2 regions of the Blautia sp. MB18-30 genome follow, and region 2 is predicted to be linked to the other one. Evidence: riboswitches for the same ligand, from Rfam matches in the RefSeq annotation. Region 2 holds a riboswitch; the other holds the start of a gene.

Region 1 (11,512 bases), on a different contig from region 2:
ACGACTTGTGAAAAAACATGAAGTTCCGGTGTGATTCCCAGCGTCAGCCCTACCGTACCAACAGCTGAAGCAGCTTCGTACAGACAATTTAAAAGCGGAAGGCCTTCGTACACACTGATCGCTATTCCGCCGCCAAAGAACAAGGCAAAATATAACATGGCTATTGTCGCTGCATTTTTTATCACATGATATTCAAGTCTTCGCCCAAAAGCTCCTGCATTTTCCTGACTTCGAAATGTCGCAATTGCATTTAAAATAAGTACTGAAAAAGTTGTTGTTTTCATTCCACCTGCTGTAGATCCCGGTGAACCACCAATTAGCATTAACAATATCATAACTGCTTTTGATGCCTCACTCATCTCTGAAATGTTTATAGTATTAAATCCGGCAGTTCTTGTCGTTACCGATTGAAACGTTGCTGCTAACAGGCGTTTTCCCATGGGTAATTTTGTCAGATCACAGATATAGAAAAAGACTGCCGGAAATAAGATCAAACATGCGGTAGTCATGAGAATGATCTTGCTTTGCATGCGGTAGCGTTTAAAGTTCAGTTTATTTGTATAAATATCATCCCATGTGAGAAAACCGATTCCTCCTGTAATGATCAACAGCATAATTACCAGATTTATAAGTATATTTCCGGAATACCCGGTCAGCGATGGAAACATACTGGAATCTGTCCCCAGAATATCAAAGCCGGCATTACAAAAAGCAGAGATTGAATGAAAAACTGACATCCAGATTCCCTTTTTTCCATAATCTCCCATAAAAACCGGCAGCAGCAACACCGTCCCTGCAGCTTCGATCAAAAATGTTCCCCTCAAAATAAACCTTGTTAGTCTGACGATTCCTCCGACTTTTGGAGCTGAAATTGCATCCTGCATGGTGCTTCTTTGCATGAGGGATATTTTCTTTCCGGAAAGAATGGAAACAGACGCAGCCACAGTCACTACTCCAAGCCCACCTGTTTGTATGAGTGCAAGAATGATCGTCTGGCCTGCCAGGGACCAGTAGCTTCCAGTGTCCTTTACCACAAGACCTGTAACACATACCGCCGAAGTGGCTGTAAAAAGTGCCTCATGAAATGGTGTGATCACTTTCTCCGCAGAAGAAAATGGAAGCATCAGCAGAACGGTTCCCAAAAGGATCACTCCTGCAAACCCCATGATAATCAGCTGAAAAGATGTCATATGTTTTTTCTTATATGATTTTTCCGGCATAAATGATCAGAACTCCTTATCAATACTTTTAACAGTGCTATCCTCGTAATGCATTTTATTATATATAACTACTTTCAAAGATAGTATAAAAGTCTCTGCTTCCGTATTAAGATTTTATAAAGATATGATATTGAATTGAGAATTATTTTAACCGAATCAAGGAAATTACCTGCTTTGATGATCCTAAGCATTACCTTAATACTACAGTTTTTTAATTGTAAACTCATTTTATATTTACAGTTGACATTCAATATTTCTATGTGATAAAGTGATACCCGTACAAAAAAACTCAAAAGGAAGGTATTGACATGAACACTGCATCATGCGAAAAAGAAGCTCCATCGCTTTCCAGAGATGAAGCCATTGCAATTTTAGATACTCCGGACGAAGAACTTGAGGCACTGATCGACCGTGCCAGCAGTTTACGTTACAAATATAAGGGAAACCGGGTAAGCATCCACATCCTTACCAATGCCCGCAGCGGTAACTGTTCCCAGGATTGTGCCTACTGTGCCCAGTCATGTCGTTCCACTGCCGATATTGATAAATACAAATGGGTAGATGAAGACAAATTATATCAGGACAATGATTTCGTAAATGATTATCATTTATCCAGACATTGTATCGGACTGAGTGGTATGAAATTTACAGATAAAGAGATCGAGGAGCTGGCCCGCAGGATCCGCAAAATGAAAGAACACGGAACTCATCTCTGCTGCTCCATAGGCTTTCTCACAGAGCACCAGGCAAAAATGCTCAAAGAGGCTGGTCTTGACCGGATCAACCATAACCTGAACAGCAGCCGTTCCTTTTATCAGAATATCTGCAGTACACATACCTTTGACCAGCGTGTCCGGAATATCCATATGCTTCAGGGACTTGGTTTCGAGATCTGCAGCGGCGGTATCATTGGCATGGGTGAAAGTAAGGAAGACGTTGTTGACATGCTTCTGGAATTACGTGAGATCCAGCCGGAAGCACTGCCGATCAACTTTCTTCTTCCGATCAAGGGAACTCCTCTCGGAAATGCAGATATTTCCCAGCTGACAACAGAATACTGTATGAAGGTCCTCTGCCTGGCAAGACTTCTTGTGCCTAAAGCAGATATCCGATGTGCTGCCGGAAGAGAAGTTTATTTTAAAGGCGAAGAAAAAAAACTGCTCAGTGTTGTAGACTCTATTTTTGCTTCCGGTTATCTTACAGAAGGTGGTCAGGGAATCGAAGACACTCTGAAAACCATTACGGATGCAGGATTCACCTATGAGATTGAATCTGCGTAAGCATCCTTATGGACATATGACCTGTCATACACACTTACAGCATTTCATTACTTACCCAAACCAGTAAATATATTACCTTTTTCAAAGGAGGCTCTTTTAATATGAATCAGACAAATACTGTCTCTGCACCACGTACAAAAACCTACGAGATCACCATGACCGCTCTTATGGCAGCTGTCACCTGTATTCTTGCGCCGCTGTCCATTCCGATCGGTCCGGTTCCGATCTCATTTACCAATCTTGCCATTTATCTGTCCCTGTATCTTCTCGGATGGAAAAAAGGAACCATCAGCTATCTGATCTATCTTCTGCTTGGACTTGTAGGTCTTCCGGTATTTTCCGGATTTACCGGCGGCCCTGCAAAGCTGGCCGGTCCTACAGGCGGATACATCATCGGCTTTATCGTTATGGCTGTTATTGCCGGACTGGTAATTGACAACTGCCATAAGCCTCTGATCCAGCTCGTTGGTATGATCGCAGGAACAATTGTATGCTATCTTTTCGGAACTGTATGGTTCTGCATCGTTGCAGATTCCACTTTCAAAGCAGCTCTTGGAATCTGTGTAATTCCGTTTATCCCGGCAGATCTCATAAAAATGATCATCGCCATGATCATCGGACCAATGATAAAGAAACGGATCCGATAAGCTGAAGCTCTGATACGCCAAAAGAGGCAGCAGGAAATTTCCAACATTTCCTGCTGCCTCTTTATCGCGTTTCATTTTTCTTATCTGAGTTTTTTCTTCAGTTCCTGGATCAGTTCAAAATAATCTCTGTGTTTCATCTCCGGGAAAGCCTTAATGATTCTTCCCTGGCCGAATACCGTATGGTTTGTGATGGAGCTTGACAGCTCATCAAACTGTGCCTGAAGCTCCGCTTTCTTCATCCGAAGCATTTCGGCAGATTTTTCTCTCTGAGCCACAGTCGCATCTCTGAGCTCTGCCTTAGCAAGAGCAACCTGAACCTTTCCCTCTCCCACCTTCTGTGCTGTATCAATGGTAGTTGTTGCCAGAGTATCACTGAGCTTATCACTCACGATCCGCAGATCCGCACGTACCTTATCCAGTCGGGTAAGCTTTTTATTCAGTCCGCGGATCACCGCCACTGTTACAATAAGATCAGCCAGATACACCGCATACAGAATTGCCATAACAACCCATTCCAGTGTGGAAGGTGTATGAGAAGCCTGACGCTCCACATACTTCTGAAAAACCTTTACGACCATCACAATGGCAAGTCCCCATATCAGGGAAAACTCAAGACAGATATAGCCATGAAAATTCAGCGGCTTATTAGAATAATCCCACCATCTTGCATGGAAGCATACATCCAGAAGCCATCCGGCAACCAGCTCTACCGCAGTTGCAAGAACGATTCCAAACAGAAAGATCATTCCCTCACTCATCTGATGTCCGCCGCTCTGAAGCGTATTAAGCAATGCAAACACGGAAAGTACACCAAATCCGTACACCGGGCATACCGGACCGTTGAGAAATCCCCGGTTTATAACCTTTCCTAAGGTTACTGCATGGAAGATAACTTCAACGACCCATCCTCCAAAAGAATAAAACAAAAAATACAGACATATCTGAAAATACGTCATCCCGCAAATCATCCTGTACTCCTCCTTTACAGCTGTCAAGATTCCGGCAGCTATTTCAGGGGTCAGTACCATCACCTCTGCCGGGGTGATTCTGATTATATCATATCACCCCTCTCATTTACATCCCTTTATCCGGTCATTCTTCCGAAACAATTTCTTTTTTCACACGGGTAAAATACAGAAAGAATCCGATGTTCAGAATGATTCCCACTGTGGTAGATACCGGTGCTGCAAGACCGATCTTTGTCAGGCTGGCATCCGGCTGGATACTCATAAAGTACGCCATTGGAAGTCGTACCAGAAGCGTCTGGATCAGGCCCTGGACCATAACCCAGATGGTCTGGTTGTTTCCGTTGAAATAGCCTATCATACTGAACAGAACAGCTGTTACCAGTGTCTCCGGAGCAAACCCCTTCAGATAATCAAAGCCCTTTTGGATAACGCCGGCATCCGTTGAGAAGAATCCTGCCAGCACATCACCCTTCAGCAGGATCAGGATAAATACCAGGCATCCCACAGACAGGCCAACTCCAATTCCCGTAAGCATGGATTTTCTCGCACGTTTCGGCTTTCCGGCTCCTACGTTCTGTGAAACAAAGGAAGCCATGGACTGCATCAGGGAGCTTGGAACCAGCATGGCAAAGTTTACGATCTTACATGCAACTCCGTAACCGGAGGATGCTTCCAGACCCAGGCGGTTGACAAATGCGCACAAGGCCAGGAATGAAATCTGTGTCAGGAATTCCTGAAGTGCCAGCGGCAGTCCGATCTTAAGAAAGCGTCTGCACTGAGGATTCAGCCGGAAATCTTTTTTTGTAATGGTAAACGGCAGCTCCTTCTTTATCAGCAGAACTACTGCAAATACAACACTTAAGGCCTGAGCAGAAACCGTAGCAATAGCAGCCCCTGCTGCATCCATATGTAAGCCGGCTACCAGTACCAGGTCTCCGATCACATTTACAATACATGCCACCAGCACAAACAGCAACGGAGATTTGCTGTCACCAAGGCCACGGAAAATAGCAGACAGCAGGTTATACGCAACAATAAAGAAAATTCCGCTGCCACAGATCCGTACATAAGATGCAGTCAGCGCTACCGCTTCTTCCGGTGCCTGCATCAGCATGGAAATCGGATGTGCAAAGCCTACCATAACAATAAACAGCACGATAGAGATCATGGTAAAGACGATTGCAGCCCCACCGATAACGGAGCCGATCTGCTCCGGTCTTTTTTCTCCAAGATAACGTGCGATCAGAACTGTGATACCCATAGCAAACTGGATCACTACAAAGGTAACCAGATTCAGTACCTGACTTCCGGTGGAAACCGCTGACAGTCCGGATGTGGAACCGAATCTTCCAACTACAAGAAGATCGACCGCACCATAGGCAGCCTGCAGGATCAGCGCACCGAGTACCGGCATCATAAATGCAACCAGCTTCTTCAGGATATTTCCCTGGGTAAAATCTGCCTTATCATTTGTCATAATGTTCCCTCCTGTCACACATAATCTGATAAAATTTCCCGATGGTTCGGATCATATTGTCTGCTTCTTCTTCGGAAATCTCTGAAAGATAGGGCGCCAGACTGCTGAAATAATCCTGATCATACTTCCTGGAAAGCCTCTCTCCTTTTTCTGTTATGGAAATGTAAGTAACGCGCCCGTCATCCGGAGACGTAAGCTTCTGAAGATATCCCTTTGCCTCCATTTCTTTCACTGTTCTGGTGACACCGGGACGGGGCAGGTTCATGGCATCACTGAGATCGGAAATCCTGATATCTTTTTTTTCCTTCTGCAGAGAGTGGATTGCATCCAGATACTGAATGTAGGATGGCATTACTCCCTGTGGCAGTGGCGGAAGCATATCCCGGATCCGCTTTGCCTGATAAAACGCATCAAACATCCGCTTGATCTTTTCATTTGTCATAAAAAAACTCCTCATATAATTATCTTAGTTAATTACCATTGATAATTATACGAGGAATTTATGGTTTGTCAAGCATGTTTTATTTTTCTGTTACAGAGTAACTTTCTATTAATCTATGCTTCTAATGCCTCTTTCAGAGAAGCTTCAAAGATCTCAAGTCCTTTCTCCATCTGCTCATCGGTCATGGTAAGCGGTGCAAGGTTCAGATATCTGGCCTGTGCCATCACACGCTCTCGGCTTAAATGTTCTGAATCCAGAATAGAGGAAGACAGCTGCTCTCCGGCGTTTCTGTCCTTTTCCTCCAGCACGAGTTTCCGGCTGTCGTTAGTGACACTGGGATTTGTCAGAACTACGAATTCTCCTCCATGGATATAGTTATTCAATCCTGTATTCACTTTTGATGCACTGCAGGCAGTCTGCAAAATAGCCCCATCGGACAAACTACTCCAGACCGTTTTCCCCTGCTTTCAGCTTCAGAACTTCTGTAAGCTCCGGGATCTGCATCATATTTCTACAATTCATAAAACACTACTCCTCCCACTGATACTGCTTCATATCTACACATCCATTTGCCTTAAACTCCACACCCTCGTCTTCCAGAAGCATCTTCTGCTCTCTCCAGCCTGGTGCAGTACGCCCTGCATGGTTCACAACTCTGTGGCAGGGATACTTCCCGTAAAATTCTGCCATACCTAAGACTTTTCCTACAAGACGTGAATTTTTATCCCGCCCGATCAGCCGTGCGATCTGTCCGTAGGAGGCCACTTTTCCCTCAGGTATCTCTTCCACCACGGACAGTATCTCATAGATTAAATCTTCATCCAGTATTTTTCCCATAATTATTCCTCCGAAATCCTGCTGGCAATTTTCATAGCATGCTTTCATAAATAAAATATCTGTCTTTTCGTGGACGCCTGCACCAGACCGTCCTCTCAGCCTGAGTTTTACAGTGCAGTTCCTTTCTTTGGAATAAACAAACGGCTCATATCTGTATGTTCCAGCTTAAGAAGTGAAATTTTTTTGTCAATTCCTCCGGCATAGCCCGTCAAGCTTCCATTTGTTCCTACAACTCGATGGCAGGGAATGATAATGGAAATTTCATTATGTCCAACCGCACCGCCTACTGCCTGGGCGGACATATGGGAAGTGTTTTTCATCACTGCAATTCTGCGCGCAATTTCTCCATATGTGATCGTCTGTCCGTAGGGAATCTCCAGTAAAATCTTCCACACTTCCTGTCTGAATACTGAACTGGTGGGATGAAGTGGCGGAGTAAATTTCGGTTCTTCACCGGAGAAATATACATCCAGCCATTTTTTTGCTTCTGTGAGAATTTTCGTTTCCTGTGGAACATAATCTTCCGGAAGTGTATTTGCAAAATATTTCTGTCCTTCAAACCACAGACCGGTAAGTCCGATTTCATCTGCGGCAAGTAAAATATCTCCGATTAGCGATTTATATTTGCATGTGTATACCATATTTTCCCCCACATTCATTTATCTCTACAATTTTTTCTATAGGATTCCTCTTAATTAACGCAAATGTCACATGCGCGTCCCCTCTGAGATTTCCTCGACATTGTGAGTTTTATCCCAACAAGCAACAGGAGATTACTGACATTCTTGACATTCTTGACAATTTATAATATTATACCATTTTTGTTCTGAACATGCTATAATGCTGTTGCTGCCGAACCTCCAGTTGAAAGGATGTAAAGTCCTATGACAAGTTCTATAATTACTTTCTTTGTTTCTGTTATGGCAACTGTGGCTAGGCTGGACAGAAACGACAGGCAGTAACAGCCTAAAGGATTAAAACACCTTACATAAACGGAACAAAAACCCCCGGAAGTCTCGACCACTTCCGGGGGTTTTCGTATCAAATTCGTATCACGGGATCGTCAAACCCAGTGTTTTTCCTGCTTTTAAAAGTTTTTCAATACTCTCTCCACAACAATATAAAAAGCGGCAGAGCCTCTATTTCTGCAGGCTCTACCGCTTTCTATCTGAATTCCCCTCAAAAAATCTTTATATTAGAACAGTCCTGTGATCTTACCGCTCTCGTCTACGTCGATCTTGGTTGCTGCCGGTACTTTCGGAAGACCTGGCATGGTCATGATCTCACCTGTCAGTGCAACAATAAATCCTGCACCTGCGGAAATCTTAAGATTTCTTACTGTTACCTCGAAATCTGTCGGAGCACCAAGCTTTGTCTGGTCGTCTGTTAAGCTGTACTGGGTCTTAGCCACACAGATCGGGCAGTTGCCAAATCCAAGTGCCTCCAGCTGTTTCGCCTGCTTCTGGGCATTTGCTGTAAGAACCACTTTCTTTCCACCATAAACCTTCTGTACGATCTGGTTCAGTTTGTCCTCGATGGAGCCTTCCAGTTCATAAGCATATGTGAAATCATTCGGCTCTTCAACAAGACGGATCACTTCCTCAGCAAGCTTGATTCCGCCTTCGCCACCTTTTGCCCATACCTCGGAAAGTGCTACGTTTACGCCAAGCTCCTTGCATTTTGCTTCCACAAAATCAAGCTCTGCCTTGGTATCGGTCGGGAATGCGTTAATAGCTACCACACATGGAAGCTTGTATACATTTTTGATATTGCTTACATGCTTCAGAAGGTTCGGGATACCCTTTTCAAGAGCCTCAAGGTTCTCATTGTTAAGATCTGCTTTTGCAACGCCACCATTATATTTCAGAGCACGTACGGTTGCTACGATAACAACGGCACTTGGTGTAAGACCTGCCATACGGCACTTGATATCCAGGAATTTCTCAGCTCCAAGATCAGCACCGAATCCAGCCTCTGTGATGGCATAATCAGCAAGCTTCATAGCCATCTTTGTAGCGGTTACGGAGTTACATCCGTGAGCGATATTTGCGAATGGTCCGCCATGAACGATCGCCGGAACATGCTCCAGTGTCTGAACAAGGTTTGGTTTCAGGGCATCCTTCAGAAGTGCTGTCATAGCACCCTCTGCGTGGAGGTCTCCTGCTGTTACCGGTTTCTGCTCAGCAACCTTACCGTAAGTATATCCGATGATGATTCTGGAAAGTCTCTCTTTCAGATCTTTGATATCACTTGCCAGACAGAGAACTGCCATAATCTCAGATGCTACAGTGATGTCATATCCGTCTTCACGCGGCATACCGTTTGTTCTTCCGCCAAGTCCGTCTACTACATTACGAAGCTGACGGTCGTTCATGTCCACGCATCGTCTCCAGGTGATCTTTCTCGGGTCGATGTTCAGTTCATTACCCTGGAAAATATGGTTGTCGATCATTGCTGCAAGAAGGTTGTTTGCCGCACCGATTGCATGGAAATCACCGGTAAAATGAAGGTTGATATCCTCCATCGGAACTACCTGTGCATAGCCGCCGCCTGCCGCACCACCTTTGACACCAAATACCGGTCCCAGGGATGGCTCACGAAGAGCTACCATAACATTTTTTCCAAGTCTCTGCATTCCATCTGCAAGACCTACGGTTGTCGTAGTTTTTCCCTCACCTGCCGGTGTCGGGTTGATGGCTGTTACCAGGATCAGCTTTCCGTCTTTTTTGTCTGTTTCTTTCAGAAGATTATAGTCGATCTTTGCTTTGTATTTACCATACTGCTCCAGATATTTGTCATCAATACCTGCTTTCTCTGCAATCTTGGTAATTGGCTCCATTGTGCACTCCTGTGCAATCTCGATGTCACTTTTAAATCCCATAATGTTCTCCTTTCTCCGCTGCAACCGTCTGCATCTTTTATCCCATAAAAAAGAGCAGTATCTGAAGTTTTTCAAATACTGCCCAGACGGTCGACTCATCGAATCTCCGGCTCCCTCGTGGTTATCCCACAACTCCGTCAGTCACCGAAGACTTTATTAATTTGATGATTGAATACTAACATATTTATTAGTACTTGTCAAGAAATTATCAAATTATTTTTTCACTTTTAAAGTGAGCTAAGTCTAATTTTCTGAATCATTTCCGTTCTATGTATTAGTTTTCTCTCCAACATTCGTACATATCTTTTTTCATCAAATCCTCTGTTATTTAATCGTATCTTGTACCGGTCATCCGTTAATGCGACTGTCCAGACGCCATAAACATATTACCACACTTATGAAATCAAATCTGCAAATCCTGTAGATACCAGGAATAATATCAGCATTACAACCGGCACTACATAACGGATCATAAAGCGATATAATCCTGCCCGTTTGAAGTGTTCCCCATTTCGTTCCACTTCTCCTATGATCCAGTCAGGGCCGATCACCCAGCCGATCAGAATACTTGTCAAAAGTGAGATAAACGGCATCAGAAAACTGTTGCTGATATAATCCATCACATCCAGCAGCTGTCCAACGGAACCATTTGGCAGTTTAAGTTCAAAATACAGTTTGTTATAACCAAGGCAGATCAGCACTGCTGTAACAAGAGAATAGATTCCGACAGCACCACACATTTTCTTACGGGGTTTGTGATAGAGTTCCATGCAGTTTGCAACCAGTGTCTCCATGACAGACACGCAGGAAGTCAGTGCCGCAAATCCCATCATCAGGAAAAATGCAATTGCCACCGGACGGCCAAATACTCCCATGGCATCAAAAACCTTTGGCAGTGAGATAAATATCAGACTTGGGCCGGAAGCCATTCCATCCTTTCCGAGAAATACAAAAACAGCCGGTATGATCATCATTCCTGCAAGAAATGCAACGCCGGTATCAAAGATCTCAATCTGATTTGTTGCTTTATTTAAATTAACTTCATTTTTCACATAAGAACCATAAGTGATCATGATTCCCATAGATACACTTAAGGAAAAGAATAACTGGCTCATCGCATCCAGAAGGATCTCCAGGAAACGTTTTACCGTCAGTCCATGAAAATCCGGTTTGAGATAAACAGCCAGCCCCTGCATACCGGTGCGGACAGTTCCATCCGTATCAGTATGGGACAGTGTCAGTGAAAAAATCGCAATGATCACAATCAGAAGAATCAGCCCCGGCATAATGATCCTGGAAAACTTTTCGATTCCCTTTTCCACACCACGAAATACGATCCAGGCAGTCAGTGCCAGAAAGATCAGCATAAATACAACAGGTGCAATATCTGATGTAATAAATGATGTAAAGTATACATCTGAAGCCGCATCTTTCCCATCAGAAATAATATAAGTAAAAAAATATTTTACAATCCATCCACCGATAACAGAATAATAGGTCATGATCAATGCCGGAACCATAAACGTTAAATGTCCTAAAAATTTCCACTTTGGATCAAGAGATTCAAAAGCCCTCAATGCATTTTTCTTTGTCTTTCTCCCAAGTGCTACATCCGTTGTCAACAGTACAAATCCAAAAGTCAGTACCAGTACCAGATAAACCAGCAGGAAAAGTCCTCCGCCATCTTTGGCACAGAGATATGGAAATCTCCAGATATTTCCAACTCCTACTGCACTTCCGGCTGCCGCCAGGACAAAGCC
Region 2 (11,512 bases):
ATCTTGCAACTGACCCTGACCGTGAGGGAGAAGCAATTTCCTGGCATCTGATGCAGGCTTTGAAGACAGATACTGCAAAGATGCATAGGATCACATTTAATGAAGTAACAAAAACAGCAGTTAAGGCGTCCATCAAGCAGGCCAGGGAACTGGACATGAATCTGGTAGATGCACAGCAGGCCAGGCGTATGCTGGATCGTATGGTAGGTTATACCATCAGTCCGCTGCTCTGGGCCAAGGTAAAAAGAGGCTTAAGTGCAGGCCGTGTACAGTCTGTGGCACTGCGTATCATCTGTGACAGAGAAGATGAGATCAATGCATTCATTCCTGAAGAATACTGGAGCCTGGAGGGTGAATTTCAGGTAAAGGGTGAGAAGAAACCGTTGACAGCCAAGTTCTATGGAACAGATAAAAAACTTCCGATCAGAAACCGTCAGGAAATGGATGAGATTCTGAAAAGTCTGGAAGACTGTAAATATGAGATCACAGAAGTAAAAAAAGGTGAGAGGATCAAAAACGCTCCCCTTCCGTTTACCACAAGTACTCTGCAGCAGGAAGCTGCCAAGACACTGAATTTTTCTACGCAGAAGACTATGCGCCTGGCACAGCAGTTATATGAAGGTGTGGATGTAAAAGGCAGTGGTACGGTAGGTCTGATCTCCTATCTGCGTACAGATTCTACTCGAATTTCAGAGGAAGCAGATGCAGCAGCAAGAACTTATATTTCTGAGCAGTATGGTTTGGATTATGTTTCTCAGACAGAGAAGGCAATCAAAAACGGACAGAAGATACAGGATGCTCATGAGGCGATCCGTCCTACAGATATTGCGAGGACACCAGTTCTGGTGAAGGAATCCCTGACCAGGGATCAGTTCCGTTTATATCAGCTGATCTGGAGACGTTTTGCGGCGAGCAGAATGGCACCGGCACGTTATGAGACCACGTCTGTCAAGATCGGAGCAGGTGAGTATGTGTTCACGGTTGCAGCATCCAAGGTTGCCTTTGATGGCTTTATGTCTGTGTACACAGAAGAAGGCGATGACAAAAAGGGCAATGTTTTAAGTCAAAGTCTGGAAAAGGGTATGGAGCTGAAGCTGAAAGAACTGAAGCCGGAGCAGCATTTTACACAGCCGCCGGCACATTACACAGAGGCTTCACTTGTAAAGACTATGGAAGAGCTTGGAATCGGACGTCCGAGTACGTATGCGCCGACCATCACAACGATCATCAGCAGACGCTATGTATCCAAGGAACAGAAAAATCTTTACGTCACAGAGCTTGGAGAGGTTGTTAATAATATTATGAAACAGGCTTTTCCAAGTATTGTGGATGTAAACTTTACAGCAACTATGGAGGGACTTTTGGACTGCGTGGAAGCAGGTACCGTACAGTGGAAAACGGTTGTACGTAACTTCTATCCGGATCTGAAGCATGATGTGGATGAGGCTGAGAAAGAGCTTGAGAAAGTTGATATACAGGATGAGGTTACGGATGTGATCTGTGACAACTGTGGCCGCAACATGGTGATCAAGTACGGTCCTCATGGAAGATTTCTTGCATGCCCCGGATTTCCGGACTGTCGTAATACAAAACCATATTATGAGAAGATCGGTGTTGCATGTCCGAAGTGCGGCGGCGAAATTGTCATGAAAAAAACGAAAAAAGGCAGAAAATATTACGGATGTGAGAATAATCCGGAATGTGATTTTATGTCCTGGCAGAAACCTTCTGCAAAGAAATGTCCGAAATGTGGTAATTATATGCTCGAAAAGGGAAATAAGCTGGTTTGCAGCCAGGAAACCTGCGGATATGTGGAACAAAAACCAAAAGATGAAGATTGATTGAATAAATGCTTTTCCACCAATTTTCAGAAAATCCCGTTAAAAATAAAAAAATATAAAAAAGTCTTGTAAATTTCCAGAATAACGTGTAATATTAGACTAGAAAAACGATTTCTTTCAAAGTACGAAAGTGAAAGGAGGAAAAATGAGCGTTCAGTTGCTAGATAAAACTAGAAAAATCAATAAGCTTCTGCATAACAGCAGCTCAAGCAAGGTAGTGTTTAACGACATTTGCCAGGTGCTCATGGAAACCTTAAGTTCCAATATCCTGGTACTCAGTAAGAAAGGTAAGGTTCTGGGAGTCAGTATCTGCCCGGGTGTGGATGAGATCACAGAGCTGATCGATGACAAAATCGGCGGACATATCGACCCGTTATTGAATGAGAGATTTCTTGGTGTTCTTTCCACAAAGGAGAATGTCAATCTCCAGACACTTGGCTTTGAGCATGTACCCGGAAATTATCAGGGAATCGTGAATCCGATCGATATTGCAGGTGAGAGACTGGGAACGTTATTCATGTACCGCAATGATCATCCCTATGATATTGAGGATATTATTGTCAGCGAGTATGGTACAACAGTTGTAGGCTTGGAAATGATGCGTGCGGTTCATGACGAGAACGCAGAAGAAGACAGAAAACAGCAGATCGTTAAATCGGCATTCAGTACACTGTCCTTCTCAGAACTTGAGGCGATCATCCATATTTTTGATGAGCTGGATGGGGATGAGGGTATCCTGGTTGCCAGCAAGATCGCTGACCGTGTAGGTATCACCAGATCCGTGATCGTAAATGCACTGCGTAAATTCGAGAGTGCAGGTGTGATCGAATCCCGTTCATCCGGTATGAAGGGAACTTACATTAAAGTTCTTAATGAAGTGATCTTTGATGAGCTTGAGGAGATAAAAGCACAGAGAAGCAAGAAGGCATAATGTGATCAGCACTGTCAGATGCTTGATATAAGATAAAGAACGTGACAAAAGAGACTTCCCGCTAGCGTGGGAGTCTCTTTTTTGTCTGTTTCATAAAATCAAAATAAATAATGAAATTAAGAAAACAAGAGAAAACAAGAGTATAAAAGAGATAAAATCAGAATAATATAGAAAAACCATATCTTAAAAGGGTTGCGAAAATATGTGAAATTCACTAATATAGCCATAGTGATTAGCACTCGTATAAAGTGAGTGCTAGCAGACGAAGATGGAACTTATAAAGGAGGAACATAGATCATGAAGTTAGTACCTTTAGGCGACAGAGTAGTATTAAAACAGGTTGAAGCAGAAGAGACAACAGCATCCGGAATCGTACTTCCGGGACAGGCACAGGAGAAACCACAGCAGGCAGAAGTTATCGCAGTTGGTCCTGGCGGAGTTGTAAATGGCAAAGAAGTAAAGATGGAAGTAGAAGTCGGAAACACTGTTATTTACTCCAAATATGCAGGAACAGAAGTTAAGATGGATGGTACGGATTACATCATTGTAAAACAGGAAGATATCCTGGCAGTTATTAAATAATATAAACATCTTATCGTATATCAATATAAATAGGAGGTCATTTTATCATGGCAAAAGAGATCAAATACGGCGCAGAAGCAAGAGCAGCACTTGAAGCTGGTGTAAATAAACTTGCAGATACAGTAAGAGTAACACTTGGACCGAAAGGAAGAAATGTAGTACTTGACAAATCTTTCGGTGCTCCGCTTATCACAAACGATGGTGTTTCCATTGCAAAAGAGATCGAGCTTGAGGACGGATTCGAGAATATGGGTGCTCAGATCATCAAAGAGGTTGCATCCAAGACAAACGATGTAGCTGGTGATGGTACTACAACAGCGACTGTACTTGCACAGGCAATGGTACATGAGGGAATGAAGAACCTGGCAGCAGGTGCCAACCCGATCATCCTCAGAAAAGGTATGAAAAAAGCAACAGATGTTGCAGTAGAAGCGATCAAGAACATGAGCCAGGCAATCAACGGCAAAGAGCAGATCGCTAACGTAGCAGCAATCTCTGCAAGTGATGAGCAGGTTGGACAGCTTGTTGCTGATGCTATGGAGAAAGTTTCCAAAGACGGTGTTATCACTGTTGAGGAGTCCAAGACCATGCATACAGAGCTTGACCTTGTAGAAGGTATGCAGTTTGACCGTGGATATATTTCCGCATACATGTCCACAGATATGGAGAAAATGGAGGCAACTCTTGATGATCCGTACATCCTGATCACAGACAAGAAGATCAGCAATATCCAGGAGATCCTTCCACTTCTTGAGCAGGTTGTTCAGGCTGGTGCAAAGCTTCTCATCATTGCAGAGGATGTTGAGGGTGAGGCCCTTACAACTCTGATCGTCAACAAACTGAGAGGAACCTTCCAGGTAGTAGCTGTAAAAGCTCCTGGCTATGGTGACAGAAGAAAAGAGATGCTTCAGGATATCGCGATCCTGACAGGCGGACAGGTGATCTCCGATGAGCTTGGTCTTGACCTGAAAGAAGCTAAGATGGAGCAGCTTGGACGTGCAAAATCTGTTAAAGTTGCAAAAGAGAACACAGTTATCGTTGATGGTCTCGGTGACAAAGATGCCATTGCAAAACGTGTTGCACAGATCCGTGCGCAGATCGAGGAGACAAAATCCGAGTTCGATAAAGAGAAACTTCAGGAGAGACTTGCAAAACTGGCTGGCGGCGTAGCTGTTATCCGTGTAGGTGCTGCTACTGAGACAGAGATGAAAGAAGCAAAACTTCGTCTTGAGGATGCTCTTGCAGCAACAAGAGCAGCTGTTGAGGAAGGTATCATCGCAGGTGGCGGATCTGCTTACATCCATGCTTCCAAAGAGGTTGCAAAACTTGCAACAACACTTGAAGGAGATGAGAAGACAGGTGCTTATGTGATCCTGAAAGCTCTTGAGGCTCCGCTGTTCCACATCGCTGCAAACGCAGGACTGGAAGGCGCTGTTATTATCAACAAAGTAAGAGAGTCTGAGATCGGTACAGGCTTCGATGCTCTCAATGAGAAATACGTAAACATGGTTGAGAACGGAATCCTTGATCCGGCTAAGGTTACAAGAAGTGCTCTTCAGAATGCTACAAGTGTTGCATCTACACTCCTTACAACAGAGGCTGTAGTTTCCACAATCAAAGAAGATACTCCGGCTCCGGCTGCAAACCCGGGAATGGGAATGATGTAATTATCAGCTGAGCAGGTGAAATAATTAATTCACAAAATGAGAGGGCCTGCGCCATAGACGCGGCTCTCTTTTTGTGTTATAATCAAAAAGTCAGTAAATTACGAAAGGAAGAAACAAATGAGTGACTTATATTCAGAGCTTCTGGTAAAAAAGAAGCAGACAGCGAAAGATCTGGTTGTGAAATACGGTCTGATAGCGCTGACGGTGATCATGGTCCTGGGAGGCCTTGTGCTGAATGTACTTTTGCTGGTACCGGCTATTGCACTTGGTATTGCATGTTATTTTGTAATACCGAAGACAGATCTGGAGTACGAGTATCTGTTTGTTAACGGAGAACTGGACATTGATATGATCATGTCAAAATCAAAAAGGAAAAGAGTGAAATCGCTCCAGCTTGCGGAGGCAGACCTTGTGGCACCATTAAAGTCCCACAGAATGGACTATTATAATGGCAATCAGAAGATGAAAGAGTATGATTTTTCATCAGGAATTGAGGATCATAAACGCTATGCAATGATCATAAGAGACAGTGGAGAAACCTGCAAAGTGATCCTGGAACTGGATGACGCACTTGCAAATACCATGAAAAATTCTGCACCAAGTAAAGTTTTTTTGGATTGACATGAATCTTGTTTTTTGTTACACTAGTTCACAAATTTAAAATATCTTACACAAGGGAGGAAATGCAATGGGTACTATTATTGGTGAAGGCATTACGTTTGATGACGTCCTTCTGGTTCCGGCTTATTCTAAAGTGATTCCGAATCAGGTAGATGTTTCAACGTATTTAACCAAGAAAGTAAAGCTGAATATCCCCATGATGAGTGCGGGAATGGACACAGTTACAGAGCACAGAATGGCAATTGCCATGGCCAGACAGGGTGGTATCGGTATCATCCACAAGAATATGTCCATCGAAGCACAGGCAGAAGAGGTTGATAAGGTTAAACGTTCTGAGAACGGTGTTATTACAGATCCATTTTATCTTTCACCGGAGCATACACTGAAAGATGCCAATGATCTGATGGCGAAATACCGTATTTCCGGTGTTCCGATCACAGAAGGCAGAAAGCTTGTAGGTATTATCACAAACCGTGATCTTAAATTTGAGACAGATTTCAGCAGAAAGATCAAGGAGTGCATGACTTCTGAAGGACTGATCACAGCCAAGGAAGGAATCACACTTGAGGATGCCAAGAAGATCCTTGCGAAATCCCGTAAGGAGAAATTACCCATTGTAGATGACGACTTTAATTTAAAAGGACTCATTACCATCAAGGATATCGAGAAACAGATCAAATATCCGCTTGCAGCCAAGGATGCACAGGGACGTCTTCTCTGTGGTGCGGCAGTTGGTATCACAGCCAATGTACTTGCACGTGTAGATGCACTTGTGAAAGCGAATGTGGATGTAATCGTAATTGATTCCGCACATGGTCATTCTGAGAATATCTTAAAAGCAGTCCGCGAGATCAAGGCTGCATATCCGGAACTTCAGGTTATCGCAGGTAACGTTGCAACAGGAGCAGCTACCAAGGCACTGATCGAAGCTGGTGTAGATGCAGTTAAAGTTGGTATCGGACCTGGATCTATCTGTACCACACGTGTTGTTGCAGGTATCGGTGTACCGCAGGTTACTGCTGTTATGGATTGCTATGAAGTAGCCAACAGCTACGGAATCCCGATCATCGCAGATGGTGGAATCAAGTATTCCGGAGACATCACCAAGGCTATCGCGGCAGGCGCCAATGTCTGCATGATGGGCAGCATGTTTGCTGGATGCGATGAGAGCCCGGGAACATTCGAGCTCTATCAGGGAAGAAAATATAAAGTATACCGTGGAATGGGATCTATTGCAGCTATGGAGAACGGCAGCAAGGATCGTTATTTCCAGGAGAATGCAAAGAAGCTTGTGCCGGAGGGTGTTGAGGGTCGTGTTGCGTATAAAGGACACGTTGAGGATACCGTATTCCAGCTGATCGGTGGTTTAAGATCCGGTATGGGTTACTGTGGAGCAGAAAATATTGAGAAGCTTAAGACAACAGGCAGATTCATCAAGATTTCAGCTGCATCTCTTAAAGAGTCACATCCACATGACATCCACATCACAAAAGAGGCTCCAAACTACAGTGTAGATGAATAATAAAGGAAAAAAAGGTAAGACCGGTAAAAAGTCACCCAGGCCGTCCCATAGCGGGCGGCCTGTTTCCGTAAAGAAAACTTCCTCCGGGTCTTCCAGAAGAAAAAAGAAGTCTTTGAGAAAAAAGAACCCGATCAAGATCCTGCAGAGGATTGTGTTGATATGTATCATTGTGATCGTTGCTTTTGCTGCGTGTGCGTTAGGATACGCATTTTTTGAGATGCGCATGGAACAGAGTGAAACTCAGTCCGGACAGGAAGAAATATCCGGGAATGCCAGCGGAAATGGCGGACCGGAACAATGGCAGGCAGAAGGAGCACCTTTTATTGATGTGGAGCTTCTGACACCGAATTCCTATTCCAGACCACAGATTTCTATGGAACAGGTAAATTATATAGCCATTCATTATACGGCCAATCCGGGATCTACTGCCGTATCCAACCGGAATTATTTTGAAAATCTTGCGATAACGCAGGACAACAAAGTCAGCAGTCATTTTGTGATAGGTTTGGAGGGAGAAGTGGTACAATGTATTCCCACTTCAGAAATATCCTATGCCACAAATTCCAGAAATGTAGATACCATATCCATTGAATGCTGCCATCCGGATGAAACAGGGCAGTTTAATACAGCAACCTATGATTCGGCGGTAAAGCTGACAGCGTGGCTTTGTACACGCTTTGGACTGACTTCGGATCAGGTGATCCGTCATTATGATGTCACAGGTAAAGACTGTCCGAAGTATTACGTGGAAAATCCCGATGCATGGATCCAGATGAAATCAGACATTGCAGCACAGATCCAGACAGATTATGCATTACAGGGGAAATAAAGTGTTATTGTTTATTTTGTGAGCAACAAGAAGTCTGGAAAAATAATTTCTGAAAATAGGGGCTTGAAAATTAAGAAGAAGTATTGTAGTATAACAGCAGAAGCTGCATGACTGGCGGAAAGTAGGATTACCTACAGGGAGTGCAGTGAAGTGAGAAGCCGACCGCCTGGGCAGCCTGATAAGGGGTGTCCAGGCGGTTTTTTGTTACCGTTCATATCCTGGGATAAGCCCCGGGCCTTACATTAGACAAGGAGGACTGTGAAAAATGACGACATTTTCACTTGAAAAAGAACTGAAAGAAAATTCCTATCCGGGAAGAGGAATTGTGATCGGACGTTCCGCTGACGGGAAACATGCAGTTACTGCATATTTTATTATGGGAAGAAGCGAGAACAGCAGAAACCGTATTTTTGTTGAGGATGGGGAAGGAATCCGTACACAGGCTTTTGATCCGTCCAAGCTTACAGACCCGAGCCTGATCATTTATGCACCGGTACGTGTCCTTGGAAATAAGACCATCGTAACAAACGGTGATCAGACAGATACGATCTATGAGGGAATGGACAGACAGCTCACCTTTGAACAGTCTCTCCGCAGCAGAGAGTTTGAGCCGGATGCGCCGAACTATACACCTCGTATTTCAGGTGTTCTTCATGTTGAAGACGGTAAATTCAATTATGCGATGTCTATTTTAAAGAGCAATAACGGAAATCCGGATTCCTGTCTTCGTTATACATTTGCCTATGAGAATGCGGCGGCAGGACAGGGACGTTTTATCCATACTTATAAATGCGATGGAAATCCACTTCCAAGTTTCGAGGGAGAGCCGAAGCTGGTAGAGATCCCAAGCGATATTGATGAGTTTACGGATCTCCTCTGGAAGAGCCTGAACCAGGATAATAAAGTTTCTCTCTTTGTTCGTTTTATTGACATTGAGACAGGAAAATATGAATCCAGGATCGTAAACAAGAATAAATAAGAAAATAGGGATATCACAGAGAACGGAGGAGCTTTTTCATGAAAGAATTACAGTTAAAATACGGATGTAACCCAAATCAGAAACCATCAAAGATCTATATGGCAGATGGAAGTGAGCTTCCGATCCAGGTACTCTCCGGAAGACCAGGATACATCAACTTCCTGGATGCCTTTAATGGCTGGCAGCTGGTACGTGACCTTAAGAAAGCAACCGGACTTCCGGCAGCAACTTCATTTAAGCATGTATCTCCGGCAGGTGCTTCCATCGGACTTCCGCTGAATGAGACACTGGCAAAGATCTACTGGGTAGGTGATATGGACTGGAAGAATTTTTCCCCGCTTGCATGTGCGTATGCAAGAGCAAGAGGTGCAGATCGTATGTCATCATTTGGTGATTTTATTTCTCTTTCTGATGTCTGCGACAAAGATACCGCAATGCTGATCAAGAGAGAGGTTTCTGATGGTGTGATCGCACCAGGATATACAGAGGAGGCTCTTGAAATTCTGAAGCAGAAGAAAAAAGGCAATTACAATGTGATCCAGATCGATGAAAACTATGTTCCAGAACCTTTGGAGCACAAACAGGTATTTGGAGTCACCTTTGAGCAGGGCCGCCAGGAGCTGGCAATTGATGATGCGCTGATCTCCAATATTGTAACAGAGAATAAAGAGCTTACGGAAGAAGCCAAGAGAGATATGAAGGTTTCTCTGATCATCCTGAAATATACACAGTCCAATTCTGTATGCTTTGTTAAGGACGGACAGGCTATCGGCGTTGGTGCAGGACAGCAGTCCCGTGTACATTGTACACGCCTTGCAGGTCAGAAGGCAGATAACTGGTATCTCCGTCAGTGTCCGAAAGTACTGGAGCTTCCGTTTAAAGACACGATCACACGTGCGGAGAGAGATAATGCCATTGATGTTTACATTGGTGAGGAATATATGGATGTCCTTGCAGATGGTGCATGGGAAAAGACATTCACAGAGAAGCCGGAAGTGTTCACAAAAGAAGAGAAGAGAGCATGGCTGGATGGTCTTACCGGCGTGACACTGGGATCCGATGCATTCTTCCCATTCAGTGATAATATCGAGCGCGCATATAAGAGCGGTGTAAAATATATTGCAGAGCCGGGTGGATCTGTACGTGATGACGCAGTTATCGATACATGTAATAAGTATGGAATGGTGATGGCATTTACAGGAATCCGCCTTTTCCACCACTAAAAGATGCATGCCTTGGCCATGATATGCAGCTGAAATAAAAGATAAAAAATATAAAGTCCCGAATCTGAATTTCTGGAAAAAAGAGATCAGACCCGGGACTTTTTGATCGAAAAAGGATAGTTTTAAAAATAAAAAAGAACTCTGAAAAACTCAGAGTTCTGAAGAGCGATAGACGGGGCTCGAACCCGCGGTCTCGACCTTGGCAAGGTCGCGCGTTACCAACTACGCCACTATCGCATATGTCTTATCGTTTCAAGTGTTTCCCTCAGCGACAAGACATATATTAGCATAGATTTTATATTCTGTCAAATGTTTTTTGGAATTTTTTTGAAATTATACACAACATATAAAGTTTATTCCAGACGTCTGAAATAGAACTTGTATATGACAATATTTCGGTGGTTTATGAGTTATTGTCTAAGTGGTAATAGCGCAAAACATGATCCGGATAGTATTGGTCACCATAGTCCCATGGACCGGCAGGATCATGAAGGGGATCATCTTCATCACGTTGTGTGCCGCCGCTTGCCATCTGAGCAAAGGCCTGAGCACTTTGGGCCGTCCACACAGTCTGACCGTTTTCTTCCAGATAAGCAAAATAGGAATCGGCTCCGAAATTGTATGCCTGCAGAGCCAGACGGATTTTGGAAAGATCAGTCGGACCGGTACAGACGGCCTTTTCCAGAGCATATTTCAGTTCCTGGATGCCACAGGAAATAGAGTAAGAAGGATCTGTGATACCATTGGGCTGCTGAGGATATCTGGTGTTGTAGGCTCCTTCTGAGGACTGCATGGGATCGGTACCCTGTCCGGAGCTTTCCTGCATCATCACAGCCAGGATCAGGTCTACATAGTCGGACATATCATATTGTGCTGCTTCGCTGGAAACCTCATCGCGATAAGCTTCACAGGCTGCATTGATCTGATGGGTTTCCTTCTGCCTGCCGGAAAATTTGGAAAAACGCAGAAGGATACAGCCCACGATCAGCAGAAAAAGACATGTCAGAAAGATCTTCTGCCTTCGCACCTGCTGTACACGGAGTTTGTGGCGCTGTTTTTTAGTAAGGGTTGGTTTCTTGTGTTTTGTATTCATATAAGTATTGTATCCGTTACGGATAGATTTGACCAGTTAAAAAATATGATCTTTTTGTTAAAAATTTCTGAAGACTGTCCTGTGAAATTGCAAAATATGATCTGATATGCTATGATAGTCGGGACAAACCGTAGAATGCCGGAAGAAAGGAGGCAAGATTTCATGCGAAAAAAGCTTCTGGCAATTATTTTATGTGCTTCTATGCTTTTCCCTGCATCCGTATC

What was found. Region 2 has a riboswitch for ZMP and ZTP ahead of NCY57_RS10010 (IMP cyclohydrolase). Riboswitches for the same ligand answer to the same signal wherever they lie in the genome.
Region 1: another riboswitch for ZMP and ZTP. It lies ahead of NCY57_RS00595 (formate--tetrahydrofolate ligase); the one in region 2 lies ahead of NCY57_RS10010 (IMP cyclohydrolase).

What each region holds. Positions count from the first base shown of each region.
Region 1 is NZ_JAMOYY010000001.1:117,601-129,112, forward strand. Features, by position in the region: gene NCY57_RS00550 (TrkH family potassium uptake protein) at 1-1,220, opposite strand, end outside; gene bioB (biotin synthase BioB) at 1,529-2,500, shown strand; gene NCY57_RS00560 (biotin transporter BioY) at 2,602-3,147, shown strand; gene NCY57_RS00565 (putative ABC transporter permease) at 3,228-4,115, opposite strand; gene NCY57_RS00570 (MATE family efflux transporter) at 4,240-5,592, opposite strand; gene NCY57_RS00575 (MarR family winged helix-turn-helix transcriptional regulator) at 5,582-6,034, opposite strand; gene NCY57_RS00580 (hypothetical protein) at 6,148-6,417, opposite strand; gene NCY57_RS00585 (MGMT family protein) at 6,563-6,871, opposite strand; gene NCY57_RS00590 (methylated-DNA--[protein]-cysteine S-methyltransferase) at 6,979-7,512, opposite strand; gene NCY57_RS00595 (formate--tetrahydrofolate ligase) at 8,067-9,752, opposite strand; ZMP/ZTP riboswitch at 9,826-9,907, opposite strand; gene NCY57_RS00600 (sodium-dependent transporter) at 10,148-11,512, opposite strand, start outside.
Region 2 is NZ_JAMOYY010000018.1:38,295-49,806, forward strand. Features, by position in the region: gene topA (type I DNA topoisomerase) at 1-1,841, shown strand, start outside; gene codY (GTP-sensing pleiotropic transcriptional regulator CodY) at 1,987-2,772, shown strand; gene groES (co-chaperone GroES) at 3,070-3,354, shown strand; gene groL (chaperonin GroEL) at 3,402-5,021, shown strand; gene NCY57_RS09995 (DUF6106 family protein) at 5,139-5,642, shown strand; gene guaB (IMP dehydrogenase) at 5,710-7,164, shown strand; gene NCY57_RS10005 (peptidoglycan recognition protein family protein) at 7,277-7,993, shown strand; ZMP/ZTP riboswitch at 8,091-8,172, shown strand; gene NCY57_RS10010 (IMP cyclohydrolase) at 8,259-8,972, shown strand; gene NCY57_RS10015 (phosphoribosylaminoimidazolecarboxamide formyltransferase) at 9,011-10,195, shown strand; tRNA gene NCY57_RS10020 (tRNA-Gly) at 10,360-10,432, opposite strand; gene NCY57_RS10025 (lysozyme family protein) at 10,599-11,288, opposite strand; gene NCY57_RS10030 (3D domain-containing protein) at 11,451-11,512, shown strand, end outside.